Regions from separate parts of the Paenibacillus sp. FSL L8-0333 genome, predicted to be linked through region 2. Evidence: riboswitches for the same ligand, from Rfam matches in the RefSeq annotation. Region 2 holds a riboswitch; each other region holds the start of a gene.

Region 1 (7,952 bases), 370 kb from region 2:
TATCCAGCAACCTCGTCTAGATCTGAGATTAGCCTCTTATACTGAGCTGTCCCAGGTGTAACATAAGCATTAAATTTCTCTTGACTGAGACTTCTGTTTACATTGGACCATTCTGGAGATGTTCCCGGCAAACTCTGATGGAATGTCATGGCTACAATGCCACCCTCGTGATGCCATTCAATTGCACTGTCTATCACTGCTTGCCGCTGTTCTGCGATCGTCCCTTCGGATTGATTATTAATCGCCCCTAATTCATAACCATGTAGAACGGCATTTTGTCCCGAAGTATTCTTCAGCTTATGAACCAGTTCATCTGGGCTTTCTAGATAATCATGCTGGCCGGACAAAATCCCTTTGCCACGTAGATTCACCAAATTACTCAGCAGTTGCTTAGCCTCTTCAGAAGCCGATGGATTACTGGGTATAACCGGAGGTAAAGAGGAAGAAACACTCATAGCCTTCGGAAGACTCTTAACCTCTCCCCAAGGCAGCAAGGAAAAAATAATAAACACCGGTAACATAGTAAACAACAATCTGTTTTTCTTATAATATTTACGCAAATAAATCCTCCTTTCGGTAGCTGTACTGCCTCTACAGGTGCTAAATAAACATACCTGTTATCGGACAATCGTCTTCTGACCTAATGAGGACTATAGCTTAGTAGCTCTGCAATAACGCAGAGCCACTAAGGATCGACCTTTAATTTTCATCAATCAGGAGACATCCGGAAGAAAAAGTGCACTTGCTGGAACTGTCTCTTTAGCTTGACTAGCACTTTCCCACATCAAGCGGACTCTCGCATCGCCTTCATTCTCGTAATACTCCACCTTGATATCGTATAGCCGGCCAGCCTTCAGCGTTATAGTGCCCTTACGCTCAGTACCACTTTGCTTAGTCCAACTATCAATCACGGATTCCCCATTCACCCAGACACGGATGCCATCATCTGAGGTAGTGTAAAATGTATATTGCTCATCATATAATGGCTTAATTTTACCGCTCCAACGTATGGAGAAACGATCAATCCCGAGGGCGGCATCCGGCGATCCTTGCCGCCAATTGAAATCGATTATTGCATCAGTTCTGTTAAGAGTTGCCGCTCCCGACAACAACATGTTGTTGTAATACTCTCCTGCAAGCCCCTTCGCGAGAGGAATTGCTGCCTCCCCCTCTTCTTCGGAAGGTGTCGGTGCCAGACCAGTATTTAATTTATCTCTGGTCAGGGTGTAGTTGCTATTCATAAATGTTTTGATTGTGTCTGCACTGTTATTTTCGTAAAGCATTTTTCCCCAGCTCATCATATACGTCCATTTACTTTGCGATTGCTGAAGCTTCTCCAGATTAGGCATTTCACCATTCTCCCCGATCGCAATCGGTTTGCCTGCGGCTAGACTCAACAAGCTGTCATAGTATTTTTGCTGGTAATCATTTTCGTATATATCTGCTGCCAGAATATCTACTTTATCAGCACCTGGATAAGTTAGCGCATAAGGATCTGACCAAACATTGGGAGCATTCGGACTCCATACCCATAACAGATTATTTAATTTATGAACGTTAACAAAACGGTCATACATTATATTCCATAGTTTAGAAAAGTTATTTTTCTTCCCCCACCAGAACCAGTTCCCGTTCATTTCATGATAGGGTCTCCAAAGCACCGGAACATTGGCATCACGCAAGCTTTTTAAAGAGACTGCCACCTTATCAAGCTCAGCGATCAGATTATTATATTGCTTAGTACCCGGTGTAACGTAACTATCGAACTCACTCTGGCTAAGTGTTTTTTTCACATTATCCCAGTCATAAGAGGTGCCCGGCAGGTTAGCATGAAAAGTCATAGCTACGATCCCGCCCGCTTTATTCCAGTTGATGGCGCTGTTCACCACATTTTGACGTTGCCAAGCCATCGTTGCTTCGGACTGACCACTGATCGCACCCATTTCATAACCGTGAAGAGCCGCATATTGTCCGCTGGTTCCCTTCAGCATATTGTTAATTTCATCTGGACTTTCTAAATAGTCATGTTGACCAGCAATAATGCCTTTTCCTGAGATCGAGTAAAAATAGTTAAGCAGCTTTACGGCTTCAGGTGAGGCACCTGGGGTAACTGGCGTTCCAGAATTTGAAGCAGCTATGACAATAGACGGCGAAATTCCAACAGCAAGCGGAAGTGCAGTCAGAAACAGGACGAGTGACAGAAATGCACCAAACAATCGATACGTACGGTAAGCTTTCAAAATAATCTCCCTTTCGGTAGCCAGGCTGCCACTCTTTCGAAGGCCCTATAGCTTTGCGTCCCTACCTTTCGATAGGTTTGCCTTTTCAATTTAAGAGAAATAATCTCTCTTACCGTAAGTATCGACGACAATTAATGATATATTTAGTGTTTTTATGACTTTTTTTGATAATTGAGTCAATTTACCTGTTTCAAGAAATTTTGAATTGGTTAAATAGATAGGTTAGACCTATGAAATGAATTGTTGTAGTTCTATATCATTCCAGTCTAAAGTAATACGTATGTTATCTTCTTCTACTAATTCAGACCCCGTCTGTACCTCTATAAACTCAACATCCGTCAAAGCAAGGATCGCGTGTTTCGTTCCTTCCGGTATACGTACCACGTCCCCAGCCTTCACATTATGTTTTTTCTCATTCAGCACAATACTTGCTTCGCCGCTGACGATTGTCCAAATTTCACTACGCTTGCGATGTAATTGATAGCTGATATTATTCCCCTCGGATATAAAAATCCGTTTGGTCAGCACTTCATTGCCTTCATCATATTTCACATAATCAATAACTTTGTAATGGCCCCAGCGGCGTTCCTCGTACATCGGTCTTTGTTCAAAGGTCTTCAGCACTTCTTTAATCCGTGGGCTCTCAGCTTTATGGGTAACTAGAATTCCATCCGGGCTAGCCGCAATGATCAGATCCTTCGCACCAATTACCGTAATCGGAATGTCCAGCTCATTAATCAAGCAAGTCCCCTCAGAATCCGCCGTCACAAAACCTTTTCCTACATGCTTGCTGCTCATTTCCTCTGTCAGCGTATTCCACGTTCCAAGATCCTTCCAGAATCCATCATACGGCTGCACCACAATATGTTCTTCTTTCTCCACCACTTCATAATCAAAGCTGATGGAAGACAATAGCTTATACTGCTTCTGCAATTCTTCATATCCTAAAGGCAACCCTTTACGCTGCAAAATATCTAACAAGTACCCTAAACGGAAGGCAAACACTCCGCAATTCCACAATGCATTTTGCTCGATGAGCTGTTCTGCTTGTATGCGGTCTGGTTTCTCTTGAAAGTGACTCACCTTCATAAAACCATTCCCCCCCGCCTCTTCAGTGGTAGGAATAATATATCCGTATTTCTCTGAGGCATGTTCAGGAACAACACCCATTAGTGCCAGATTTGCTCCACTTTCCAGCATGGTCCCCTCAAGCATAGCTATGGTATCGAAAAAGGATGCTTCTACATAAGGGTCAACAGGCAATATTGCTACCGTCTCCGCTGGAGAAACACCTGCCACTGAATAAAGATAGGTAGCTGTTAAGGCGATAGCCGGAAAAGTATCCCGACGCTCCGGTTCAACGATAATCGGCACATGACTTCCCAGTTGGCTTTGTATCATTTCTACTTGGCCGCGGCCGGTGGCTAGATAAGATGATTCTGCCATCCCTGCTTCCTCCAGCTGTCTCCAGACACGTTGTACCATGGATTCTGGTTCACCTTGAGGGCTTTCAAGTACCTTTAGAAATTGCTTTGAACGTGAGTCGTTAGACAACGGCCATAACCGTTTACCTGAACCGCCTGATAGAAGTACCATTTTCATAGAATGAACCCTCCTTGAATTATGGAAATCGAGCATAATGGAATTGTTATCAAAACGTATAGCTTCCGCTTAGCCTTAGTTCGAGCGGATGCATTTTTTAAAAAATTTATTAGGTATGAACCACTCCAAGGGATTTTGGACTTCCGATCGCTGTTATCCTCAGATTTCCTGATTGGACCGCTTCTCGCGGTAGAAATCCGAGGATAAAGGCGAACACTCCGTTTCTACAGTTCCAAATTCCCTTTCCGTTCTTAACCTAACCAACTACTTTTTAACAATGATCCATGCGCACCGGGCTGTACCAGCCGGAAGCGAGCACGTTTTTCTAAAGATTTGCTTCTGCTCCGGGGGAGGCAGCTGCAACTGCAAGAACAACTGCAAGAACAACTGCAAGAACAACTGCAACTACAAGAGCAAGACTAGTTGCCACCACAGAGACAGAGACAATGACAACTACAAATGCTACTGCTACTGCTACTGCGGTATATAATCAGAGTACCTAACTTTATAAATTGCTTAGAACCTTAAAATAAGGGAACGAAGTGGCGGAAGACAATTTTGGAACTGGAGGAGCGATAGCATCCGCCTTTGTCTGCGGATTTCTACCGCTATCAGCGGTTAAAATCAGGAAATCTGCAGACAACAGCGGCTGGAAGTCCAAACATTCACCGCAGTTGCGACTGACACTTAACACAAATGATTAAACCGCTCCAGCCACACTAGCAGAATAACCGCTCAATCCGCCCATCTGCGGGCGGCCGACAGAATGATAAACGAGGCCGGTACCCTCGATTTGCTCCTTGGAATACACGTTGCGTCCATCGATCAATACCCCATTACGCATGCTTTTCGCCAGCTGATGCAGATCAATATCCTTGAGTAGGCTCCAATCGGTCAAGAGGCATACGGCATCGCTGCCCTCAGCCGCTTCCTCAGGCAGATTGCACCAGCGAAGCTGCGGATGATCATATTGCTGCCTGAAATTTGTAGCTGCGATTGGATCATATAGTTTGACTGTTGCCCCTTCAGCCACCAGTGCCTCAACAATCTCTCTGGCGGGAGCTTCGCGGACATCATCAGTATTAGGCTTAAAGGCAAGCCCCCATATCCCAATCGTCGAACCGCGCAGGCTGCCAAGTGATTCATGCAGCTTGGAGATGATCATAAACCGTTGTCCTTTGTTCACTTCGACTACAGATTTCAATAATTTGAATTCGTAATCGACGTTGCCCGCAATTTGAATGAGCGCATTAGTGTCTTTCGGGAAACAGGAGCCTCCATAACCGATGCCAGCCTGCAGGAAGGATGACCCGATTCTTTGGTCCATACCCATTCCTTGTGCTACCTCGGTTACATCAGCTCCCACTTTTTCACAAATATTGGCGATCTCATTAATAAAGGAGATCTTCGTGGCCAAAAATGCATTCGAAGCATATTTGATCATTTCAGCACTGCGTATATCTGTTACAAATACATTTTCTGTAAAACCCTTATGAAGCTCGCGCATAGTTGGTTCCAGCTCTGGATTATCAAGACCAATGACAATTCTGTCGGGATGGAGGGTATCGCGAATCGCTGAGCCTTCACGTAAAAACTCAGGTGCAGACACGATATCAAAAGAATGTTGGGTATACTTAGAGATCATTTGAGAGATTTTTTCATTTGTTCCTACTGGAACTGTAGATTTAGTCATTATAATTTTGTGCCCTTCCATCGCTTTGGCGATTTCAGCGGCTGCACCCTCAATGTAGGTTAAGTCTGCTTCACCGTTAGGCAATGATGGCGTACCTACAGCAAGAATGATAATATCTGAACGGCGCACCGACGCTTGAAGATCTGCAGAAAAAGATAACCGTTCCTCACGAAGATTCAGTTCAATCAGTTCCTCGATTCCCGGCTCATAGATGGGCGATTCCATCTGTTTCAGCTTCTTAATCTTTTCCTCGTCCTTATCCACACAGATGACATGATGTCCGCCCAGTGCAAAGCACACGCCAGATACAAGACCCACATACCCAGTACCGATTACTGTCAGCTTCATATAATCATCCTCCTTTTAGAAAATTGACGTACGCCTGCTCAACATACTGCTTGAACTTAACCATAAACGCCTGCTCATCGAATTTACGTGCATGCTCCATAATTTGATCGATATCCCAAGCGTAGGACTCTACCTCATAAATAGCCTTAAGTAGATCCTCCACTTCTTGATGCTGAAAGAACACACCATTTACATAAGGAATAATAGTATCTAGTGCCCCACCTGCTTGATAAGCAATTACCGGTCTTCCTGCAGCGTTCGCTTCCAGCGGTGTAATTCCAAAGTCCTCTTCTCCTGGAAAAATAAATGCTCTACACTGTGCCATCATTCCAGTTACTTGTTCATCTTCTAGCCGGCCCAGAAACGATACATTATCCTTAGCCATGCCTTCGAGACGCTTGCGATCCGGTCCATCCCCTACGATATAAAGCTTAAGACCGTTACGATTGAAAGCCTCTACTGCCAGATCAATCCGCTTGTAGGAAACAAGCCGGGAGACAATTAAATAGTAGTCACCAATGGTAGAAGAGCTTGTAAACCGGGCTGTATTAATCGGTGGAAATATGACATCTGCATCCCGGTGATAATAATTCTGAATTCTCGTCTTCACTACTGAAGAATTGGCTACGAACTGATTCACATTTTTGGAAGTCCGTTGGTCCCACGTTTTGAGCTGCTGCATGTATACCTTAAGCATTTTTTTGAACAGCCCGGAATTCGACTGACGTTCCATGTAGGTGTCATAATCCCATGCGAAGCGCATAGGCGTATGGCAGTAACAAAGATGAAACGTATGTTTAGGAACTTGAATACTTTTCATAAAAGCACTGCTGGAACTCAGGACGATATCGAAACCGCGAAAGTCCAAATCACGGATGGCCATTGGATAAAGTGGCAGCACCCCTTTAAAATTGGTCTTTACCCCCGGAATCTTTTGCAGCCAGGAGGCACGGATATCCGCATCTTTGAGATTGTCAGTAAGGCGGCTTCCGTTAAAAACCGTTGTGTAGATTGGAGCCTCGGGATACATGTGATGAAAGACTTCCACCACTCTTTCCGCGCCGCCCATTTGGATTAAGTAATCGTGCGCTATCGCAATTTTCATGTGAATCATCCTCAAAGTTTTATGGAGCATCATCTTCAGAATTACCGCGTCATATCATCTGTCAGGTGCCCGCCAACAAACCTTTATAGTAGTCAACGATGTCCTTGACCGTATTCTCGATAACAAAATGCTCTTTCACTCGTTTCATCCCATTGTCCGCCATCCGCCGTCTTTCCTCTGGGTGATCCAGCATCCATTTAATGGAGTCTGCCAGTATCGCCGCGTCACCAGGCTCTATCAGTAGCCCTGTCTCACCTTGAACTACAATTTCTACCGGCCCGCCTTCATTGGAGGCGATCACCGGCAATCCCGCTGCCATTCCTTCAACGATAACTTGGCCAAAAGGCTCAGGAGTTACCGAAGTGTGAATCAGTAAATCAGCAGTATTCATAAGGCCTTGGATATCATCCACATGCCCTAGCATGCTTACATTAGTAAGCTCGTCGTTTTTTATCTTTTGCAGCAATTCCTGCTTATAGGCCTCTTCTCCAAACAGAGCGTCTCCGGCCAGCCAGAATTTCACACGAGGTTCATTCTTAAAGCTTTTTGCGGCTTCCAGCACAATATGCTGACCTTTCCAATGCGCCAATCGACCAACTAGCAGTACGTTAAAATCCTTCTGGTCCCGCATACCGATCCCATTACCAATCGCTTTAGCGAAAGCGGAGTATACGACCAGCGTTTTTTTGGAACGCGGCAGCTCCAAAGCATTCAGCGTAGAATGTGAATTTGCGATGACTCCATTTGGGAGCAGACGCGACAGCAAACGAATGCCTTTGGCAACGATTGGCTTTAAATAAGGAGCTCCAATATGATCCCGGATGTGCCAGATCAATGGAACGCCCGCTATTTTGGCAGCGATGGCTCCGTATAATGCAGATTTTAGGGAATTGGTGTGCACGCAATCTACCTTCTCCGCTTTTAAAAGCGGCGCAAGCTTGCGGCCATAAGCCAACAGCTTGAA
Region 2 (7,952 bases):
ATCGTACCCAAATTCAATATCAAGCTGCAGTAAAGCTCCATGGGGTCTTTCCGTCTTGTCGCGGGTAACCTGCATCTTCACAGGTATTAAAATTTCACCGGATCTCTCGTTGAGACAGCGCCCAAGTCGTTACGCCATTCGTGCGGGTCAGAATTTACCTGACAAGGAATTTCGCTACCTTAGGACCGTTATAGTTACGGCCGCCGTTTACTGGGGCTTCGGTTCATAGCTTCGGGTTACCCCTAACCACTCCCCTTAACCTTCCAGCACCGGGCAGGCGTCAGCCCGTATACTTCGCCTTGCGGCTTCGCACAGACCTGTGTTTTTGCTAAACAGTCGCTTGGGCCTTTTCACTGCGGCCCCCTCGTGCTATTCACACTACCGGGGCACCCCTTCTCCCGAAGTTACGGGGTCATTTTGCCGAGTTCCTTAACGAGAGTTCTTCCGCGCGCCTTAGAATTCTCTTCTCGCCTACCTGTGTCGGTTTGCGGTACGGGCACCTTCTCCTGGCTAGAGGCTTTTCTTGGCAGTGTGAGATCATGACCTTCGCTACTATAATTTTCGCTCCCCATCACAGCCCAGCCTTAACGATGTGCGGATTTGCCTACACATCAGCCTCACTGCTTAGACGGACATCCATCAGTCCGCGTCACTACCCTCCTGCGTCACCCCATCGCTCATAGCGGATTACGGTGGTACAGTAATTTCAAACTGTTGTCCTTCGACTACGCCTTTCGGCCTCGCCTTAGGTCCCGACTTACCCTGAGCGGACGAGCCTTCCTCAGGAAACCTTGGGCTTTCGGCGGATCAGATTCTCACTGATCTTTTCGTTACTCATACCGGCATTCTCACTTGTGTAGTGTCCAGCGCTCTTTTCAGTACACCTTCAACCCCTACACAACGCTCCCCTACCCCAGATACATAGTATCTAGCCATAGCTTCGGTGGTGTGTTTAGCCCCGTTACATTTTCGGCGCAGAGTCACTCGACCAGTGAGCTATTACGCACTCTTTCAATGGTGGCTGCTTCTAAGCCAACATCCTGGTTGTCTGTGCAACTCCACATCCTTTCCCACTTAACACACACTTGGGGACCTTAGCTGATGGTCTGGGCTGTTTCCCTTTTGACAATGGATCTTAGCACTCACTGTCTGACTCCCGGCAATAAGTATATGGCATTCGGAGTTTGACTGAGCTTGGTAATCCTTGCGGACCCCGCACCCAATCAGTGCTCTACCTCCACTACTCTTATACCGAGGCTAGCCCTAAAGCTATTTCGGGGAGAACCAGCTATCTCCGAGTTCGATTGGAATTTCTCCGCTACCCCCACCTCATCCCCGCACTTTTCAACGTACGTGGGTTCGGGCCTCCAGTGCGTGTTACCGCACCTTCACCCTGGACAGGGGTAGATCACACGGTTTCGGGTCTACGTCCACATACTAATTCGCCCTATTCAGACTCGCTTTCGCTGCGGCTCCACCTTCTCGGCTTAACCTTGCATGTTAAACGTAACTCGCCGGTTCATTCTACAAAAGGCACGCCATCACCCATAGATCGGGCTCTGACTTTTTGTAAGCACACGGTTTCAGGTTCTATTTCACTCCCCTTCCGGGGTGCTTTTCACCTTTCCCTCACGGTACTGTTTCACTATCGGTCGCCAGGTAGTATTTAGCCTTAGCAGATGGTCCTGCTGGATTCATACGGGGTTTCACGTGCCCCGCACTACTCGGGATCCGTCTCGGAGAGAACACAGTTTAGGTTACAGGGCTTTTACCTCTATCGCGGGCCTTTCCAGACCTCTTCACCTACCATATTCCTTTGTAACTCCATGTGAGACGTCCCACAACCCCTAAGAGCAAGCTCTTAGGTTTAGGCTGTTCCGCGTTCGCTCGCCGCTACTGACGGAATCACTATTGTTTTCTCTTCCTCAGGGTACTTAGATGTTTCAGTTCCCCTGGTCTGCCTCTACACACCCTATGTATTCAGGTATGAGTAACTGCGAATTACCACAGCTGGGTTTCCCCATTCGGACACCCCCGGATCAAAGCTTGCTTACAGCTCCCCGAGGCAGTTTCGTTGTTCGCCACGTCCTTCGTCGGCTCCTGGCGCCTAGGCATCCTCCGTGTGCTCTTATTAGCTTAACCTTGATTTTTCCGCAGGAAAATATCATACGATGACATTCTCTTTTGGAATCATCTCACTAATAACATTTACTTGTTTGCACAAGTTGCTAAAAGATGTTCTAAAACGCAAATTCGTTTCGGTATCCAGTTTTCAAGGATCAAGTCTTACTTGAGAGCTTAAACTCTCAAAACTGAGCAACGAGTGAGTAACAGGCCTAAACCTGAGTTTTGGAAGCTGAGCTTCCGATTTGAATGTTCTCATTGCAGAGAACGATTCTCCATAGAAAGGAGGTGATCCAGCCGCACCTTCCGATACGGCTACCTTGTTACGACTTCACCCCAATCATCTACCCCACCTTCGGCGGCTGGCTCCCTTGCGGGTTACCCCACCGACTTCGGGTGTTGTAAACTCTCGTGGTGTGACGGGCGGTGTGTACAAGACCCGGGAACGTATTCACCGCGGCATGCTGATCCGCGATTACTAGCAATTCCGACTTCATGCAGGCGAGTTGCAGCCTGCAATCCGAACTGAGACCGGCTTTGATGGGATTGGCTCCACCTCGCGGCTTCGCTTCCCGTTGTACCGGCCATTGTAGTACGTGTGTAGCCCAGGTCATAAGGGGCATGATGATTTGACGTCATCCCCACCTTCCTCCGGTTTGTCACCGGCAGTCACTCTAGAGTGCCCAGCATTACCTGCTGGCAACTAAAGTTAAGGGTTGCGCTCGTTGCGGGACTTAACCCAACATCTCACGACACGAGCTGACGACAACCATGCACCACCTGTCTCCTCTGTCCCGAAGGCCGCTGCTATCTCTAGCAGATTCAGAGGGATGTCAAGACCTGGTAAGGTTCTTCGCGTTGCTTCGAATTAAACCACATACTCCACTGCTTGTGCGGGTCCCCGTCAATTCCTTTGAGTTTCAGTCTTGCGACCGTACTCCCCAGGCGGAGTGCTTACTGTGTTAACTTCGGCACCAAGGGTATCGAAACCCCTAACACCTAGCACTCATCGTTTACGGCGTGGACTACCAGGGTATCTAATCCTGTTTGCTCCCCACGCTTTCGCGCCTCAGCGTCAGTTACAGCCCAGAAAGTCGCCTTCGCCACTGGTGTTCCTCCACATATCTACGCATTTCACCGCTACACGTGGAATTCCACTTTCCTCTTCTGTACTCAAGCCACCCAGTTTCCAGTGCGACCTCAGGTTGAGCCCAAGGTTTAAACACCAGACTTAAATAGCCGCCTGCGCGCGCTTTACGCCCAATAATTCCGGACAACGCTTGCCCCCTACGTATTACCGCGGCTGCTGGCACGTAGTTAGCCGGGGCTTTCTTCTCAGGTACCGTCACTCCGATAGCAGTTACTCTACCGGACGTTCTTCCCTGGCAACAGAGCTTTACGATCCGAAAACCTTCATCACTCACGCGGCGTTGCTCCGTCAGGCTTTCGCCCATTGCGGAAGATTCCCTACTGCTGCCTCCCGTAGGAGTCTGGGCCGTGTCTCAGTCCCAGTGTGGCCGTTCACCCTCTCAGGTCGGCTACGCATCGTCGCCTTGGTGGGCCGTTACCCCACCAACTAGCTAATGCGCCGCAGGCCCATCCCTCAGTGACAGATTGCTCCGTCTTTCATTCTTCTCTCAGGAGAAAAAAGAAATTATCCGGTATTAGCTACCGTTTCCGGTAGTTATCCCAGTCTGAAGGGCAGGTTGCCTACGTGTTACTCACCCGTCCGCCGCTAAGTTACTTTGAAAGCAAGCTTTCAAAGTAACTCCGCTCGACTTGCATGTATTAGGCACGCCGCCAGCGTTCGTCCTGAGCCAGGATCAAACTCTCCAATTAGTATTGAAAAGAGCGATATGCTCATTTTGAAACATCTGACGAGAAAATTAATTCTCTAATTTTGGATTTCACTTGCGTGATTTCCTACTCACTCGTTGTTCAGTTTTCAAAGATCAAGTTCTCGTTGACGCCGCTTAATGTCTCAGCAGCAACTCTTATAATATATCATGTTGTTTTCAGAAATGCAAGCTTTATTTTTCGAAGCTTTTTATCAGCCTCGTTTGTATCGCCTGTACGCTGTCTAACAACGCTTACCTATAATACCCCAACTATTAATAGAAAAGCAACCCCTAATATAAAAATAAACAACTAGCTTAATAATTAAGCTAGTTGTTTATTTAATAGAGTTATGTTTATAGCGACGAATTTAATAGTATTTTGCCGCAGTATATTTGCTTGAGGCTTTAATTAAATCGGTTTTCTTATCACTCTTTGCAAGTCCTGCATCCACTGTAGTATCAATGGTAACCCACTTCCCATTAAGCAATACTTCGTTCCAGGCATGATATTGCGTAACGTAGCTTGTATTCCCCATTACCAACTTAGCAGGAACATCTACACTCCGCAGCATTGCGGCAAAAAGAGAAGCGTAATCATAGCAAATCCCTTTTTTAGTAGTCAATGTCTTATCGATGCTTGGAATATAATCAGTAGTTACACTATTAGCAAGAGAGTAGTCATATTGTACATTCGCAACTACATAGTTATAGATCGCTTTAACTTTCTCTTCGTCTGTTGTTTTACCTTGTACTAATTGTTTAGCTTTGACAATCGCTTTATCAGAAGAACTCCATTTCACATTCTGTACGGAGCCCAAATATACGGAATTCGAGTCACTCATGGTTACGTCTACTACTTCGGAATATAACGCTTTGTATTTATTACCGGTTGTGTTCTCCAGAACAGAAACCTTATAAGTCCCATTTCCTTGTTGCAAAGGGAAGTCCTCAGCTTGTCCAGAAGCATACAAGTTATAAGTATAGCTGCTGTTATCTTTGGTGATCATGAGTTTGATTCTTTTATCTTTCGGAATATCATAGTTAATACCAATAACACCTTGAGCCACTTTGGATGTAATCAACCAGCTGGCATCTGCACTTGCAGCTTGAGCTGTACTTACCGGAACTGAAGTCATTAGGACGAACAACGCCACCAGCATAAAATAAACCTTTTTCACGGATAAAACTCCTTTCGGTAGCTGGCTGCCATCCTTTCGGGAAGGCCCTTTAGCTTTGCGTCCCTACCTTTCGATAGGTTTGCCGTTATCGTATAAGCTCTATCTGTTCTAGCTTTACTAGATATAGTTGATAGAATCCATTTGAAACAAACAAAAAAAGCCTCTTCATTCGGTAGCTGGCTGCCATCCTTTCGGGAAAAGGCCCTTTAGCTTTGCGTCCCTACCTTTCGGAAGGTTTGCCGTTATCGTGTTTAGCTTTCATAGTATAATACTATCATATTTATAGTTGTGAACAAGACCTAATTTACTAGATTACCCATTATTTTATAAATATCTCCCGGTATTTGTGTTTTCTTGTCATTCACTATTCTCATTTTGTTAATTTAGCATGAACAATCAGCCGATGCGTTGGATTCACTAGCGGATCACATGTAATCAGAGTAAGAATCTTATCCTTGTCATTCCCGTCAAGAACGGAGACATCACTCGGATCTACAACAGAAATATCGTATACCTCATAGTTAAACACCTGATCACTAGTCTTTACCGTGATAACATCCCCCACAACAACCTCATTCAATCTGTTAAACAAACGACCCGTAGTTCTAGCCCGATGCGCCGCGATTGCAGCATTCCCGATCTCTCCAAGGGGTGCCGTTTCTTTCATATGGGCTGCAGCATGTTTCATATTAGCTTTTGTAGCCCCTTCTAATACAGGCAGCTTCAAATCAATCTTACCGATTTCAATTAGTGCGATTACTTTGCCACCGACCTCAATCTCCGGTTCAGGCTTTTCTGTCTCTTGGGGTTGGGACTGTGCCTGAGCATCCAGAACCGATTCCTCTGCTAACAGCTGAGTAACTTCAGCATACCTGCTCTTCAAATCTGGCTGGGGAGTACTATCGGCAGTGCTTAGTTCAGCCGTTTCTAATAACTTCTCCTGCTGCCTGTCGTTGTACCATTCGTTAGCTGTCGGATATAACATGATAAGTATCCCAGCCAGTATGAGTAGATAGGAGAATTTACGCAATGTTATTCACCTCCGTATATTGTTTCTATGGTTATATACAAATCAAGCAGAAACAGCTACTTGCCTTTAAGCATAGCAACTCCTTCTGCCTGAAATTAATGTTTAAAATACCCATTTACGACTTCCAAAGAAATTGATGATCACCGTGATAAAGGTAACCAGCACCTTGGAGATCAAGACTTGAATACCTAGTCTGTCTGTCAACAGATGCATTAGCAGCAGTGATATTCCGAGCACTACCAGATTCAGCACGATAAACTTGACCAGCTGCACGCGGTCGAAGCCTTCTTTATTCCCCCGGTTGCGATCACGAAAGGTTACTTTTTTATTCAAAATAAAGCTATTCGCCGTACCTGCACTATAGGAGATCACCTGCGCCAATGCGTATACCATCCCTAGTGAATTCAACAATGTGAAAATCACAAAATCAATAAGCGTATTGAGCAAACCTACGGCATTAAATTTAAGGAACTGTATGAATGCAGCACGCAAGTTCTTATCTGACATCATTGTGGTCCTTCCGGCGGTCCAGTTGTTCTTCGTTCTGGTAGCCTTTAGTCTCACTAACAATGTATAGCGGTCTATCTTTAGACTCGTCATAAATCCGTCCGATATACTCCCCAATCACACCTAACAGCATCAGAACGATACCGTTAAAGAGCAGATTGACGCCTACAATGGAAGCCCAGCCCGGAACCGTCCAGGAGGTGAAAAATATCTTTTGAAACAAGACGAAAAATAAATAGAGAAAGCTAGAGAATGAAAGGAAGAATCCAATATACGTAGCAATCTTAAGCGGCTTATGTGAAAAAGAGGTGATGCCATCTAACGCAAAACGAATCATTTTCTTCAGCGGATATTTGGTTTCTCCGGCAAAACGTTCTTCCCGTTCATATTCCACCATAGTCTGCTTGAAGCCAACCCAGCTCACCAAACCTCGGACATAGCGGTTCTTTTCTTTAAGTCCCCGCAGGACATCACATACCTTACGGTCAATAAGTCGGAAATCGCCTGTATCCGTAGGAATATCCACACTTGTCATACTGCTGAGCAGGCGGTAAAAGAGCTTCGCGGTGACCTTTTTGAACATCGTTTCTCCGTGGCGCTTCAGGCGTTTCGCATATACAACATCATAGCCCTCTTTCCACTTCTCGATCATTTGCAAAATGACCTCCGGAGGATCCTGAAGATCAGCGTCAATAACAACAACCGCTTGACCTTCGGCATAGTCCATGCCAGCTGTAATCGCTACCTGATGTCCGAAATTACGCGAGAAGTCAATCAGCTTGACATGCTCGTCTCGTTCACAGATCTCCCGAATCATCTGGGCGGAACGATCACGACTGCCGTCATTGACGAAGACCAGCTCATAAGTATCGCCGCACTCGTCCATTACTTTTTTCAAACGTTCATAAGTATGGCTAATTACTTGCTCCTCATTGAACATGGGTACAATCACACTATATCTGGCTTTCACCTTTATTCCTCCTACAAGCTTTTTGGAGCGTTACATCCATCTACACTTCATAATAACGCTGCATGCATAAACTTATTTTATAGATTTTTATTAAATCCTAGAAAACCCAAGTAGGGAACCAACGCAGCATATCCTTTACGTAATCTCCACTCACCTGCATCCCTGACAGTACCGGGTAGAAAGCGATAAAGAGCAGCAAAGCAACGGCTACATAGACATACTGTACGTAACGGGCCTCAGGGAATTTACTATCCAGCAACTTCATTATATATACAATACCAAGAATCATAAATGGTACCATAGCA
Region 3 (7,952 bases), 180 kb from region 2:
TAATGAGCAATGTGACAATTATGTCATTCTGAATTGAATATTGTTAGGTTAATCGATGGGGAAGTTTACGTGTCTCCCTTATACTGGAAATTAAATGATTTTATTTCCGAAAGGGGACAATCCACTGATGACTGACGTAATTAAAGCAATAATACTTGGCATAATAGAGGGCTTAACTGAATTTTTACCAGTATCATCTACTGGACACCTTATTTTAGCAGGCGATTTGCTTAGCTTTGAGGGAGATGCTGCAATAACTTTTAAAATTGTTATTCAGTTGGGTGCAGTGATGGCAGTTCTAATTCTTTATTGGAAAAGGTATTTGGAAATTGGGGTTAATATGATTAGAATGGATTTTTCCAAAAGCAAAGGATTAAATGTCATTCATATGATTTTGGCTATGTTACCAGCATTAATCCTATATCTTCTCTTCAAGGACACAATAAAAAGCCAATTATTTGGTCCAACCCCTGTTTTGATCGGTCTAGTTGTTGGTGGGGTGTTGATGATCATTGCAGCGCGGAATAGGCGGACTGAAACCGCTGATACTATCGATGGGATTAATTATAAACAGGCTTTCGGAATTGGTCTGTTCCAATGCTTGGCGTTATGGCCGGGATTTTCGAGATCAGGTTCGACAATTTCAGGTGGCCTGTTGCTTGGCACTAGCCAAAAAGCCGCCGCAGATTTTACATTCCTTATTTCCGTGCCAGTTATGTTTGGTGCAAGCTTGTTGGATTTGTACGATAGTCGTGATTTGCTGAGTTCTGACGATTTACTTCTAATGTTAATTGGCTTTGCGACATCCTTTCTTGTGGCAATGATTGCAGTAGTGACGTTCATCAAACTGATTAAGCGACTTCGATTGGAGTGGTTTGCTCTATACCGGTTTGTTTTAGCAGCTCTCTTCTATTTAATTGTCATACAGTAATTGGATTAGTCAATATGAACATCATGGGAAAGAAGCTTTTAAAAAGGGCTATACATCATATCCTGCACAGATTAAACTAGAGGTTCAAAACAAGGGGAAATCACCAAACAAGACAAAGCTCAAGTAGTCTATGAACTAAGGAATGAATTTTCGGTGAAAGCACTTCTACAGCTAGCCATTATCCCTCGTTTGTTTCTTCTACCATTAATATCACAAAGTGATTTTACAAGTGTTTGGGAATATGAAAAACCCCACCAGTTTAAGGTGGGGCTTTTGCTTACCAAGTATTATAGTTCGACTGATACTTAACTTGTTTATTCTCATAGCTCTCATTGGGGTAATCACGTCTGACAGACTGCAAGTAGCCTGAAATTGCAAATGCTGCAATAAGCCCTCCTATAATTCCTGTGATTAAGCTGAATGTTGAAAATCCGAATGTGGCAACTACTCCAATGGAAGACAATGCTACAAGCAATAGACTGAATATTTTCATCTTTATACACACCTCCATTTTGTATATGTAGTAATTTGAAAATTAAGATTGATACGTTACTATATTTGATCGGTTTCGATAAAAATAATAATATTTCAGCAAATCTTTAGACGGGCTTCATACTTATTTAAGCTAAGAGGATTATAGTAATCACATAACCCCCTTATAAAATAGATCTAGACCCTGCCGAAAGTGGTGGGGTCACTTTTTTGCACAGAGTGCATTTATAAATATGGATTTCTCCTTAAATCTACACAAAGAAGCGCCGCCCCTTTTGGAGACGCCGCTTCTTTATAGTAGATTCTATTCTTTTTGCTCAATTCTTGATTTTGGTGATTTTTTTGGCGGTAACTTGTGCAGGGAATGAATCATCACTTACTTCAAAAAATACTTTAATCTCATCGCTTTTTTTATATTTAGAAGGTGCAACTTTATTTACCCAAATGGCTTGAGAGTACTCATTAGATTCGAGAACCTCCTTGTATTCCTTGTTCAAGTCTTCTTCTTTTAATTCGGAAATTACTAAAATTCTTTTATTTTCTACATCTATTGTATGTACAATTCCTTTCAAAACTTCATCATTCTTACTACAGGCGGTGACTAATAACAAAAAAACAAAAATAAGAGTCCATTTAATAGTAGTACGTGGTTTTTGAATCATGGACCTTCCCCTCTAGTGGTTACGACATTAGTTTAAAATCGGTTGCACAGGCATAGCATTTTGTACATTACCAATATAAGAATAAACAGCAGCATATCCATTATGACGACCTTTATTGATTCCCCTCGCACGCGGCAGTAACAATGTATCCTGAAATGCTTCCTGATGGTTTAGCCAAAAAACCACCATGATTAAACTAATTCGTACTTATAGTCATGTGCAAATTCTTTGAATGTAATGGGTCTTTTACCAAGTAATATTTGTAAATCGGGCGTGATTTTTTTGGCTAATCCAATTTTTGCAGTGAAGTAAATTCCAATCATAACAGTCACAAATTCTTTTTGAATTCCTTTTGTTAACATTTTATCTCTAAACTGAAGAACTGATGGATTAACATATTTGATTGTTTCTCCTAGCTCTTCAGATAAAATTTCAGCTACTTCATAGTAATCTAGCGCTTCAGTTCCCGTTAACGAGTAACCTTTATTTTCATGACCATTCTCAGTTAGGATTCTAGCTGTTACAGTACCGATATCACGAACATCGATAAAGCTAGTCTTGCCTTTTCCTGCGGGTACATAGATCTCCTTTTCTTTACGTAGCTCTTCCCCATGTTGAGAAATTAAGTTTTGCATGAAGAAACTTGGGCGTAAAAAAGTATATGGAATTCCTGATTTTTTAATGATTTTTTCAATTTTATGGTGTGGAACAATTGGGTTTTTCTCTACGCCCAATAGAGATAGAAACACAATGTGTTCAACTCCGACTTCCTTTGCGATATCTATGAGGGGTTGGAAATATTTTTTTGCGTCAGCTATATGAGGAGGGCGCAGTAAAAATAATTTTTTCACTCCTGTTAACGCTGGACGAAAAGAATCAGCATTTTCAAAATCAAAATAAACATACTCACTGTCTTTTCGATGGGAGGCAATTTTAAAAGGTGTTTCACTTTTCCTTAGTTCGTTAACCACTTCACGTCCTACATTACCGGTTGCCCCTGTGATTAGAATCATAAGTCTCACTTCCCTAACTAATATTTAAATAGATTGTTTTAAGCACGTTCATAAACGTGGACATTTCTTGTTCAGAAATATTTTTAAGTGCGTTATCCATGATTTCGTCACTAAGAACTTCTATTTGACTCTTAATTATCATTCCCGAATCTGTAATGAATACAAGATTTGATCGTTTATCATTTGGATTATCTCTAATGTCCAGAAGTCCTTTTGCTTTAAGTCGCTCGAGTATACCCGTTATTGTAGGGCGATCCGAGTAAGTTCGCTCTGCAATCATAGCTGGAGTTGTTCCTTCTAAATGAATAGATATATCTTTTAATACTGCCCATTGAGGAGCTGTTACATTATAAAGTAAAAGTTTTTTTGTTAAGCTTTTTTTCATTTCAAGACTTACTCTTATTAATAACTGTCCTGGGTTGTCCATAAATTAATTCCCCTCTTTATATAGTTTGCACACTAACTACTTGATTAGTATACAAACTATATTCTCCTTTATCAATTTTAATTATTTTATTTGTTTAAATTGTGGGGAGTTACAGGTGAATGTCAATAATATTGATATTTAGAACTTTTGTTTGTATATAATAAAAATGAATGTTCTTATTTTTAGAGGCGATCAATCATGGAAATGAGTATCGACCAAACGGTTGGGATTATTTATCAAGTCAAGGAGAGCAAGATTACACAACGCGAGATCGAGATCCGTGGCATCCGTGACAAACGTCCAACATAAACAAAGGGGATAAATATCATGCGGTGTATAACAATACGGCAGCCTTGGGCGACCTTAATTGCTCTTGGTGAAAAAGAGTTTGAAACTCGTTCATGGAGAACAGCCTACCGCGGCGAGTTAGGCATCCATGCCGGAATGAGGATTGACAAAAAGATTTGTGAACAGGAACCGTACAAATCAGTATTGGCGAAACATGGCTATACAGCGAATAATTTGCCGACAGGAGCTATTATTGCTACAGGTCAGCTCGCGGGATGTTATGTGGTTACTCCAGAGGTGGATTTAAGGGAATGGATCAATGGGAACGAATATGATTTTGGCGACTATAGCGAAGGACGTTTTGCCTGGAAGCTTGAAGAGGTTCACTCACTGCGCCATCCAATTCCAGCCAAAGGTCGGCTAAGCTTGTGGGAGCATTCGGATCACTTCTGAACGGCGAATGATATTTTTAATGTAATTTTTATGTGCCTATCAGCTTTTTTTCAGGTTCGAGGTATATATTGAAGACACCAAACACCCCCCAGTGTTTTGTGGTATATCTCTCTCAGGTCTTGCCAACTCCCATGGTAAGGCCTATTTTTTTGTTCACTAATTGATTGGGGGGAGAGTAGAGCGGCTTCTATACAGCTTTATTTAATCTGATACTGTTCTTCGTAACTCTTAAAAGAGGAAATATCCAGCCCTAGGTATCTGCGCATATGGATGGCAGCCTGAGCCGCAACAATGTCATTCAACAGCAGCATTCGTTCGTGATAGCCACGACATATATACTTGGCTTCAATTCCCGTATTAAGTCTGTTTTGCTCATACACCTTGATTCCCCGTCTTCTCATTTCTGCACGAACATCCCTTAGATCTGTTGTAGCTACTGCAGCAGCTGTTCCAAGCACCTCCAGATAAGGGGCGGGTGTTCGTAAGTGTGTAGATAAAATGGCGGAGTCCCGTTCGAAAGCTGATAAAATCATCGGAAGCAATAAATAAGATTTCACCAGCATGTTGTCCCTGCTTTCTGCTCTATGCATGAATCTCATCACCTCTAATAGGAACGTATATTCGTATTCTACCCCGATATTCCAAAAATAATCAATGGTATTTCTAAACAGCTTATCAAATGTGATTAAATTCACAAGTAAATAACGAAGAATAAATTATATTAAAATTGTAATAATAAAAAATAATGTATCGGACGCACATAAAGGAGAATTATGATGGAAAAAGAGGGCAGCCTCCAGCGTGGATTGTTTTTTGGTTTAATTCTGAGTGTTCCCTTATGGATATCCATATTGGGCTATATACAGTTACTTTAAAATTTAATGAAAAACCTTATGCGAAGCGCCTTTAGGCGCTTTTTTTGTATGGTAATAATGAGGGGGATCATCGAAAGGAATTGATTGACAATTGTGGGTGTCGGGCGCTAAACTGTTATTAATTCAAAAAGTATTAAAAGTCATAGACGGTTATTGGAGAGAATGCTTCGGCTACCAGTTCTGGACTTGCAGTGTAATACATATATATAGTCATGATAATAGCAAACCGTCTGAAAGGGCGGGACGCAAAGTCCAGGAGTCTAAAGTGTCTTAAAGGCACAATGACCGTCCGACTGCCATGAGAAGGGAATTCCACTTCTTTTTGGCGGTCTTTTTTGTTGTTAGGTCCTTTAGAGTTTCTGGTAATTATTCTGATTAATATAAATCATAGTTTTAGGAGGTGTGCCATTTGAAAAGAAGAATAAGACCGTTACTCTCGCTTGTATTAGCTGGGATTTTGACGGTAGGTAGTGGGCTTTCCTCATTAGGAGCTGGAGTTGCTGGAGCTAGTAGTTCTTCTACATTGGGAATTGCAGGGGTCTACAACGTGTTTATTCTAGGGGATATAACAACGGTTTCGGATACGGAAGGAAGGTTTGCTGCTGGAGGTAACGTTAACTTAACCAACTATAGTGTTGGAGATAGGTTGACCGCTGCTGAGGTTTCCTTGACTGACACACTTGTTGTTGGAGGGAATCTTACTTTCAACGGAGGTACTGTTTATGGGAATATCGTGCACGGGGGAGATTTTTCAGGGAATGTAACGCTCCTCAAGGGAGGTACAAAAAGACAGGGGAGTACGATTGACTTTTCAGCCGTAGGTCAGTCTTTGAAGGACAAATCAGCAGAACTTGCAGCATTGCCGGCGAATGGAACAACAGTGTACCAATATGGCAGTCTTACCCTGACAGGTACAGATCCTGCGGTCAATGTTTTTAATGTTCCAGGAGATAACGTCTCTAATACCTATGGAATTACAATAAATGTTCCTTCAGGATCTACAGCAATTATTAATATTGATGGTTCTAACGTAAAAATGAAAAACTTCGGATTTCTACCTAATAACGTGTTGAATAGCAAGAAAATTTTGCTTAACTTTAGCCAAGCTGCGTATCTGGATATGGCAGGCATAGGTGTAATGGGAAGCATACTTGCCCCCTATGCTCATGTTGATTTTATTAATGGTCAGATTAACGGTACTTTAGTGGCGGCTTCACTCAAAGGGACTGGTGGTGGTGAATTTCACCACTATCCATACGATGGTGATGAACCTGGACCAACGCCGACACCAACGCCAACAGTGACACCAACGCCAACGCCAACAGTGACGCCAACGCCAACGCCGACAGTGACACCAACGCCAACGCCGACAGTGACACCAACACCGACGCCGACAGTGACACCAACGCCGACGCCAACACCAACACCAACACCAACGCCGACGCCAACAGTGACGCCGACGCCGACACCGACACCAACACCGACGCCAATACCAACGCCGACGCCAACAGTGACACCGACGCCGACAGTGACACCAACACCGACGCCAACACCAACGCCGACGCCAACAGTGACACCGACGCCGACACCGACACCAACACCGACGCCAATACCAACGCCGACGCCAACAGTGACACCGACGCCGACAGTGACACCAACGCCGACGCCAACAGTGACGCCGACACCAACACCAACGCCGACGCCAACAGTGACGCCGACGCCGACACCGACACCAACACCGACGCCAACAGTGACACCGACGCCGACAGTGACACCAACACCGACGCCGACAGTGACACCAACGCCGACAGTGACACCAACACCGACGCCGACAGTGACACCAACGCCGACGCCAACGCCAACAGTGACACCAACGCCGACGCCGACGCCAACGCCGACAGTGACGCCAACGCCGACACCAACACCGACGCCGACGCCAACAGTGACGCCGACGCCAACACCAATACCGACGCCGACGCCAACAGTGACACCGACGCTAACACCGACGCCAACGCCGACAGTGACACCAACGCCGACGCCAACGCCAACACCAACGCCGACGCCAACAGTGACGCCGACACCAACGCCAACGCCTGAAGCAACACCGACACCGACAGTAACACCAGAAGCAACACCGACACCGACGGTAACGCCAGAGGTAACACCGACACCGACGGTAACGCCTGAAGCAACACCGACACCGACAGTAACACCAGAAGCAACACCGACACCGACGGTAACGCCAGAGGTAACACCAACTCCAGAGGTAACACCAACGTCGACACCAGAGACTTCGGTGTTCCCGACACCAACGCCATCATCCGTAATTGGCACTATAGTTCTTGCAGAAGATCCTGTGCCGCTTGGGCCTGTAGCTTCGCCGACACCAGCGCCAGTACCAACACCGTCGAATAGCACAGAAGTACTTGTTGATGATGATGAGATCCCATTAGGTCCGGTACCGGCAGTGACACCAACGCCAACGCCAACACCTGATGAAATCATCGTAGTGGACGATACGATCCCATTAGGTAAGCCACCTGTGAAGGAATTGCCAAAAACGGGTGAATCAAGTCCTGCACCTTACTATGTAGCAGGTTTAGGTTTTGCACTTATCGGATTATTAATGAGAACCAAGTTCTCCAAAAAGAATAAATAATAAACGGTAGAGCACAACATAGAGTCGCTTTCGGGGGGTGTCCCGATGGCGGCTCTATTTGTATGTCATGATTGCGATAGTTTGGTGCATTCTAAGTAGATGGTATACTCTTGTTGCAAAAGAAATGAAGAGGGGATGGCGAAGGCGAATTG
Region 4 (7,952 bases), 1.7 Mb from region 2:
TCTCCTCCCTTCATGTTGTAATGGGTCTTCAGAATCTCGTATCAGTGTCTTACTTTCCTAGTAGAGCATTAGCTTTTTCACACACCTCGTAAATCTTGTCAAACTTCTGATCGATCAGAGGCGCTACCTTGTTCGTTTTTTTCTTGCTGATACTGCTGAAGAGAAAATATGGGATGATCCAGCCTACGAAACCGGGGACTGCTAGAATTATAGAAAGCGGCAGCATGTCAGCTTGATTAGCAAATACAGAACCAGCCATAAACGATGTTCCAATAACACCAATAACATAGGCAACCACAGAAGCACCGATGACTTTGGAACTCTCCAGTGTCTCAATTTCGGCAACAGCGGCGTCAAACTGGCGTTGCAGGCGGGTCAGTTCAACTTTATTACGGATCTTGCGGTCCCGCTTGAACTTTATGGTTACGGAACCAACATTCTGAACTGAGGTTGAAGTACCTTCCAGCGTCCAGCCAAAATTGTTATATCCGTTTGTATATACCGACTCCATTTTGCGTTTTACTGTAATATCTTTGTACTCATAGCCGATAAAATTAGATTCATTTCTTGTGATCTCACTCATGATAATTTCTCCTTTATTTTAAAAAGTTAATTTGTCGAACAATTGCTGCCTCACCTGATGTGATCATTTTACCGTCGATATATTTATGAATTGCTTGCAAATTGTTTATAAAATATTAATTGAAGAATCGTAATGAACTGGAATTGAGGTGTATTTCTGTTTAATGAAAAAAACAGTCTGAATTCGTTTTGCGAATTCAGACTGCTTTTTTTGATCTTATCAAGATAATGAATTATGGTTTAAGGGAATTACTTATTTCTCAGCTTTTAATTGGACTGTGAATGTCGTGCCCTTGCGTAGCTCACTCTTAACAGATATGGTTCCACCGACTAGTTCAATAACACGCAGTGAAAGAGCAAGACCAAGGCCGTTACCCTCCCCGGAGTGAGAAGTATCGCCTTGATAGAATTTATCGAAAATATGTTTCATCGTCTCCTCGTCCATTCCGCAGCCAGTATCTGATACCATAACCGTAATTGTATCTTCATCTGAAGTCTGCGATAAGGTGATGCTACCGCCAGGGGGTGTGAATTTCAAAGCATTGGAGAGGAGATTAAGCCATACGATCTCTAGCATGCTTTCGTCGGCATGAATGATAGCACGGTCCTCTATATCCGCCACAAATTCGATGTTCTTTTCTTCCCAATAATTTTCAAAAGTAAGGGCGCAGTCGCATAGCTGCCTGCACAGATCATAGGGCTCTGCAACGTGATTAATCTCCTGATTGTCCAATTTGTTTAGCTTCAGAATATTGATCACCAGTGTCGTTAATTTTTGGGAGGCCGAAATGATAGTTTCAGTATATTCCGTTCGAAGTTTTGGCGACAAATCAACAGTTTGCAATGCCATTGCGTAACTATGAATGACGGATAATGGTGTTTTAATCTCATGGGATACATTCGATATAAAATCATTTTTGAGGGTTTCAATACTGCCCAGTTCTTCAACCATCTTATTAAAATCCTCGAACATCACGTCTACATAATCCTTTTTATCCGCTCTGTGAAGCGGCTCAAGATAGACTGAAAAATCTCCCTCTGCTACCTGGTTTGCCGCCTCGCTGAGTTTACGCATGGGTTTATCAAAGGCGATGTACTTTTGCCGTGCGGTGACAAGGCAAAAAATGAAGGCAACAATGATCCAATATCCAGTGATTCCAAAGATGTATTGAGTTGGAACGCGTTCTACTGAAATGTAGGCGTCGTATATAAGTGCTTGACCTGCTGTTAGCGTGGACAGCACAATAAAGGTCCACAAAAACTCTTTCCATGAAAAACGCTTGGACTTGAACCGGGCATGCTGCTCCTGCCTCTTACTCATTGCAGCACTGCCTTGTAGCCAAGCCCATGCACTGTCATGATCTTGAAGTCCACACAACAAGAGAACTTGTCGCGAAGTTTGACGATGTATACATCTACGGCACGCAGGCTGGTTTCGCTGCCAATGCCCCAGAACTCGTCCATTAGCTGGGCACGGGAAAAGGTATGTTTGGGGTAGGAAAGCATTTTGTAGAGTATGTTGAATTCCCGTACCGTCACAGGGATTTCCTCATCGTTTACCGTTGCTGTCATATCATCCGCGTCCATCATAAGACTTCCTACCCTCAGTTTTTTTTCGTGGGCAATATTTGCACGTCGAAGTAAAGCGCCCACACGCATTACCAGTTCGTCCATATTGACCGGTTTGACCATGTAATCATCAATTCCAGCGCGAAACCCTTTTTGTTTTGAGGAAATATCATCACGAGCGGTAACAAAAAGAAGGGGGATCGTTTTGTTAATAGCCCTAACCGTTTCCGCAAATTCAAAGCCGTCAATCTCTGGCATCATAACGTCTGAGATGATAAGGTCATACAGGCTGTTATACATCAAATCATATGCTTCTCGTGGGTTTAAACACCCTTTAGCGTCGTATCCATTATTGCAAAGATAGGTGCAGATAATTTGATTAAGCTTTATATCATCCTCGACAACAAGGATATTAACCATGAAAATCATCCTTTCTAAGAAAACTAAAATAATTATAAGAGTTATATGTTAAGAAAATGTTTGGATGGATAGAGAAACTAAAAAACATACTTATCATAGCATAGTGATATACCGAAACGGATTGATAGTATAACTCAGCTGAACCTCAGATATCTGGAAAACTTGGACGAATTGGAAAAATGCAAAACTTTAGTATTTCTTCTGAGTATCATAGCGAATTCGAATGGAAGATAAGTCGTTTACAGGTAATTATAACCATGATAAAATTAGCGGTGGGACATGCGTCCCTAATCTATTAAAACTAATTGAATGTCCGCGTTAAAGGTAAAATCATCGAAAGATGATGACACAAAGCCATGGGTCTAAAGCCTTTCGACAGAAGGAAATGATCGCCAGGCCGCCATAGGGATGTCTTATGAAGCATAAAGGATAGCTCTAAGAATATGTAGTCTATTTTGAGCTCTTTTATTATTTCGACCTATACGGCGTTACATTATCGCAAGGGGCCGAAAGGGGAAGTACATGAACAGTTTTTTCAAAACAATAGGTACTAGTTTGGCAGTAGGTGCTTTATTGCTGTCCGGAACGATCGGATGGATGTCTAATCCAGGAGTAGTGTCTGCAGCTACCTCAACAGTAGTAACCGCGGATCAGATGATCAGCAAAGTAACGGCAGCCTCCAAAGCAATAAAGAATTTCCATCTGGATGTGACCAAAAAACAGGATATTCAAAGCGGCGGGGTGCGTATCAGCAACACCAACACTCTGAAGCTGGATATCAACCGTCTGCCGAATTTTGCCGCAGCAGGCACTGTCGCTAGTAGTCTTTTAGAAACATCGTACAGTCTATATGCCAATGACAAGGAGTTTTACTATCTTGTAGACGGAAGTGAACTGATCGATGAATCTGAAGATGAAGGTTACGACGATGACGGGGAGCCGATCGATCCTGATGCACAGTATTGGCTTGGACTGGAGAAAACGGAATGGGATGCCTTTTACTCTAAAGGCCAATACGATCCTGTTTCCATGCTTGATTCGGTCAAAAGTTATAAAAAATCCATGAAAGTCAGCACGGCTGGCGCACAAACGGTCTTACAATTCACGGTAACCGATCCGACAGCAGCTAAGGGGATAATCAAACTCTATGACCAGGAGAACCTCTGGGATGGTGAGACAGTTCAACCCAAAAGCGTAACGTGGAAATTATTCGTCAATACTAAGACCTGGCAAACGGAAAAGCTGACAGTCGATCTGAGTTATGTGCTGGTAAGTGATGGAGCAAAAGATACATACACCACGAAAATTGAAGCTAAATACTCCAAGAATAATAAAGGTACAGCCATTGTAAAACCGGCCGAACTAGAATAATAAGGACGATTCATATCGAGCAAAAAGCGCTGTTCCGCTGAACAGTGCTTTTTGCTGTATTCAACAGTAGTTGTTTATTAGTTGACAAGAATAAATCATTGCTGTAATTTATATGTATGCGCATGTATATAATATTTTGTTTAAATATAATTTAATGAAAGTTGGGAAAAAGATGATAGCACTAGACACAACATTAACTTTTCGCAGAGGACTGACATTAAAAAACCGAGTGGTTATGGCTCCAATGACCACGCGAATGAGCTTTTATGACGGTGTAGTAACACAAGATGAATTGAAATACTATTCACTAAGAACGGGCGAAGTAGGTGCGGTCATCACTGCGGCAGCAAATGTACAAGAGGGTGGAAAAGGATGGGAAGGTGAACTTAGTGTTTCCTCCGATCAATTTATTCCTAGCCTTAGCCGATTAGCATCTACTATTAAACGAAATGGAACAAAAGCTATTTTACAACTATTCCATGCAGGAAGAATGACAGATTCAAAAATACTACGTGGCGTACAACCAGTTTCCTCCAGCGCCATTGCTGCCGAACGTCCGAATGCAGAAATTCCAAGAGCATTAACAGAAGATGAAATTTTCGGTGTAATTGAGGATTTTAAAAAAGCGACTCAACGTGCTATTCAAGCTGGATTTGACGGGGTAGAAATTCATGGAGCAAACACATATTTAGTCCAACAGTTCTTCTCTCCACACTCCAACCGTCGTGATGATCAATGGGGCGGAAGCTTAGAGAAAAGATTTAATTTCATTAACCAATTAGTGGATGCAGTTATTGCTGTCGTTGACAATTCAAAGGTTAAGGATTTTATTGTCGGCTATCGTTTTTCTCCAGAAGAATATGAAGAGCCTGGAATTAAAATCACCGATACCTTTTATCTTATTGATAAATTAGCTGATAAAAAGCTAGATTATCTGCATATTTCATTAGGGGATTTTAAGAAAGTATCTGCATCAGAAGATTTTAAAGAAAAATCAATCCTGCAATATGTACATGAGAAAATCAATGGCCGTGTACCTTTAATTGGGGTCGGAGATATCCGTACCAAACAGGACGCAGAGGACACGTTGACAAATGCTGAATTAGTAGCAGTAGGACGTTCTCTTATCATTGATCCTCATTGGACAAGTAAAGTGCTGGAGGGTAAAGAAGATATCATCAGAAGAGTACTTGCTGATCAAGATAGAGAAGAACTCGTAGTAGAGAATGGTATTCTAGAATTCCTTAAATTAATGATGCCTGATCGTTTACGCTAAACCCAAACACAGTTTTGAGCGCTATATCTATAACGTTCCGCGGTAATTCCGCGGAACGTTATTTTTCTGTAACGACTCTATTCCCTCTTTAAGATTGTTGTCGTATGTTTCAACATTCGATTCATGAGATTTCGCCGTTCTGTTTTTATGTCGGTGTCGCTTCTCTTTAATGCGTCGCGGATGGGGATGATCTCTGTAATTTTCCTGCCGCTTTTTATTCTTCGATCTACACAAGTCGGAATGTAACCTACGTTAGTTATACTCGTGTGTCCTTTTTCATCCTTCTTTATTTTAAGCGTAAGAATGATACCGCTTTGTGTATAAGGAATATTCATTAGTTTAGTCGAAACAAAATTCCCCAATGAGTAAATAACGAATTGTTTTTTTCCACGAAGCGCTAACGGTTGTAGAACATGTGGGTGAGACCCCAGTATGATGTCGGCGCCATTTTTAAAGAAGAGATTGACCAGCTCTTTTTGCCTCTTGTTTGGAGTGTAACGGTATTCGCTTCCGAAATGCAGATAAAGCAAGACTAGATCGACTTTCTTTTTTAAATCTCGAATCTCCCGAATGATTTTGGGCGTAGATATCCGGTTAACCAGCCATGGCTTACTCACTGGTACAGGAATTCGGTTGGTTCCTGCTGTGTAGGAGAGGATGCCGATCGTAATTCCTTTGACGTTTTTAATAAGAGTTCTCTTGGATTCTTCTAATGATTTAGCTGTTCCCGTGTGGTCGATTCCATTACGGTCTAGAACTCGTAACGTCCGAACCAGACCCGGGGCACCATAATCCATGCAATGATTGTTGGCCGTTACTAATACGTCGAATCCGGCTTGCTTAAGTGCAGGGGCCAGTTCGTCTGGACATTTGAATATCGGACCGCCTGAACGTGGGCTTTTCCGGCATTCGGGGCCACTTCCAGCAAAGGTGGTTTCGAGATTGCCAATTGTCAAATCAGCCTGTTTTAGATAAGGAGCTACTTTTGCAAACAGGGGGCTGAACGAATAGGTTCCGTCAGGCTGTTTAGCATCCGAAATAATATAACGTTTGACCATTAGATCTCCCACAGCAGCTATTTGTATTTCAGTCATGGATATCCACCTTTTTATTATTTTCATTAGGATATGGCATAAAGTTGTTATGGGTTATTCTTTCTTTAAGGCGAAGTGCAAACATTTGTGTGGCTTTTTATTTAAAATGTGACCCAACGCATAATCACTTTATTTAGATCGTCTAAATTTAAGGTATTCATTTTTTTTCAAACTTTTATAATTTGATTCAAATCCTCTTTTTTGTTTGGCAACCATAATAAAATAAGGTTGTTGATAAACATTATCAATCAAACATTGGAGGTTAAAGAAATGAGTACACAATTCAAAAAAATCGCCGAGGATACTTACTGGATAGGCAAAATCGATAACCGCCAGGTTCCGTTTCACCGCCTGATTCTGGCAAAAGGAACTACCTATAATTCTTATTTATTAAAAACAGGTAAGCCAACTGTCATTGATACCGTAGATATGGAATTCGGACGTGAATATGCCGAGTGCCTGGGTGAAATGATTGATCTTCTAGATATTCATTACATTGTAATTAATCATACAGAGCCTGATCACTCTGGTGGACTGGCAGCTCTCGCTGCCAAGGCTGCAAATGCCACGATCGTATGCACCGAGATTGCTGTTCCAGAATTGCAGGAAATGTACAAGCTTCATAGCCGGAACTTCCTGGTGGTTAAAGACGGAGACAAGCTGGATATTGGCGGGAAAACGCTGCTGTTTAAAGAAACACCGTATCTCCATACCGCCGAAACGATGATAACCTATTGTATCGAAGATCAAATCTTATTTCCTTGTGATATTTTCAGCACGCATGTTGCGGTGGAGAATCTATTCAGCGATGAAGCCGGGTTTGATATTACGGAAGATTTCCAGGGCTATTACGCAGCTATTATACATCCTCATAGAAGATATGTAAGAACACTGTTAGAGGCTGTTAAGGATCTTGAGATCCGGATGATCGCTCCTTCCCATGGGTTTGTGATCCGGGAGGACATACGTAAATATATCGGGATGTACGCCACATTGAGCCGCGAAACGACGCAAGGAAAAAAGGCAACCATCGTTTATACCACCATCAAAAACAGTACCAAGAAGATGGCCAAAATTATACAGGATTGCTTGCAGGAAAATAATATTGAGACAGAGGTCTGGGATGCAGATAAAAGCAGTGCCACCGATATTCTGAACAGCATAACGTCAGCTGACGCGGTCTTTATTGGCAGCTCCACTAAATACGCGGACATGATTGGGAATCTGGAGAACATTCTGAAAGAATTGCACAATATGAATCTGGAAGGCAAACTTGCTGCAGCCTTTGGCTCCTACGGTTGGAGTGGTGAAGCCATTGAAGTCATTCAGGATTATCTGAATGGAACAAACATGACGGTGCAAAGCACATCTGAGGTTATTAAATCCACGGGGATGACACATGTAGAGTTCCCTGTACGAATCAGGTTTTCCCCGAAAGAGCCTGAGAAAGTTCAAAAAATTAAAAATGCGGCTGAATTTGTATCGGATTTGCTGCTGAGTTCATTTTAGGGAGGGGAGCATAGGATGACAAAACATTACGTTATTGTTGGCGGCGGAGTAGCCGCCGTCCATGCCGCCAAAGCCATCCGTGATCAAGACGCAGATTCGGAAATTTCGATCCTCGGGGAGGAAAGCCAACT

Evidence for each region. Region 2 has a riboswitch for cyclic di-GMP ahead of NYE72_RS03210 (transglutaminase-like domain-containing protein). Riboswitches for the same ligand answer to the same signal wherever they lie in the genome.
Region 1: another riboswitch for cyclic di-GMP. It lies ahead of NYE72_RS04745 (glycosyl hydrolase); the one in region 2 lies ahead of NYE72_RS03210 (transglutaminase-like domain-containing protein).
Region 3: another riboswitch for cyclic di-GMP. It lies ahead of NYE72_RS02435 (choice-of-anchor A family protein); the one in region 2 lies ahead of NYE72_RS03210 (transglutaminase-like domain-containing protein).
Region 4: another riboswitch for cyclic di-GMP. It lies ahead of NYE72_RS10520 (DUF6612 family protein); the one in region 2 lies ahead of NYE72_RS03210 (transglutaminase-like domain-containing protein).

The regions. Positions count from the first base shown of each region.
Region 1 covers NZ_CP150186.1:1,103,369-1,111,320, reverse strand. Annotated here, with positions in the region: gene NYE72_RS04750 (glycosyl hydrolase) at 1-560, opposite strand, end outside; gene NYE72_RS04745 (glycosyl hydrolase) at 714-2,240, opposite strand; cyclic di-GMP riboswitch class I at 2,253-2,332, opposite strand; gene NYE72_RS04740 (sugar phosphate nucleotidyltransferase) at 2,469-3,842, opposite strand; gene NYE72_RS04735 (UDP-glucose/GDP-mannose dehydrogenase family protein) at 4,543-5,883, opposite strand; gene NYE72_RS04730 (glycosyltransferase) at 5,888-6,988, opposite strand; gene NYE72_RS04725 (glycosyltransferase family 4 protein) at 7,050-7,952, opposite strand, start outside.
Region 2 covers NZ_CP150186.1:730,271-738,222, reverse strand. Annotated here, with positions in the region: rRNA gene NYE72_RS03220 (23S ribosomal RNA) at 1-2,142, opposite strand, end outside; rRNA gene NYE72_RS03215 (16S ribosomal RNA) at 2,406-3,963, opposite strand; gene NYE72_RS03210 (transglutaminase-like domain-containing protein) at 4,331-5,140, opposite strand; cyclic di-GMP riboswitch class I at 5,154-5,234, opposite strand; cyclic di-GMP riboswitch class I at 5,309-5,391, opposite strand; gene NYE72_RS03205 (class D sortase) at 5,511-6,170, opposite strand; gene NYE72_RS03200 (GtrA family protein) at 6,273-6,680, opposite strand; gene NYE72_RS03195 (glycosyltransferase family 2 protein) at 6,667-7,647, opposite strand; gene NYE72_RS03190 (phospholipid carrier-dependent glycosyltransferase) at 7,745-7,952, opposite strand, start outside.
Region 3 covers NZ_CP150186.1:547,042-554,993, forward strand. Annotated here, with positions in the region: gene NYE72_RS02400 (undecaprenyl-diphosphate phosphatase) at 128-931, shown strand; gene NYE72_RS02405 (hypothetical protein) at 1,209-1,424, opposite strand; gene NYE72_RS02410 (DUF3221 domain-containing protein) at 1,741-2,085, opposite strand; gene NYE72_RS02415 (SDR family oxidoreductase) at 2,277-3,098, opposite strand; gene NYE72_RS02420 (MarR family transcriptional regulator) at 3,112-3,525, opposite strand; gene NYE72_RS02425 (ASCH domain-containing protein) at 3,853-4,266, shown strand; gene NYE72_RS02430 (hypothetical protein) at 4,464-4,856, opposite strand; cyclic di-GMP riboswitch class I at 5,352-5,442, shown strand; gene NYE72_RS02435 (choice-of-anchor A family protein) at 5,551-7,800, shown strand; gene NYE72_RS02440 (alpha/beta hydrolase) at 7,950-7,952, shown strand, end outside.
Region 4 covers NZ_CP150186.1:2,397,017-2,404,968, forward strand. Annotated here, with positions in the region: gene NYE72_RS10505 (hypothetical protein) at 50-583, opposite strand; gene NYE72_RS10510 (HAMP domain-containing sensor histidine kinase) at 836-1,903, opposite strand; gene NYE72_RS10515 (response regulator transcription factor) at 1,900-2,571, opposite strand; cyclic di-GMP riboswitch class I at 2,885-2,976, shown strand; gene NYE72_RS10520 (DUF6612 family protein) at 3,094-3,942, shown strand; gene NYE72_RS10525 (NADH-dependent flavin oxidoreductase) at 4,055-5,218, shown strand; gene NYE72_RS10530 (CapA family protein) at 5,296-6,312, opposite strand; gene NYE72_RS10535 (FprA family A-type flavoprotein) at 6,583-7,821, shown strand; gene NYE72_RS10540 (FAD-dependent oxidoreductase) at 7,837-7,952, shown strand, end outside.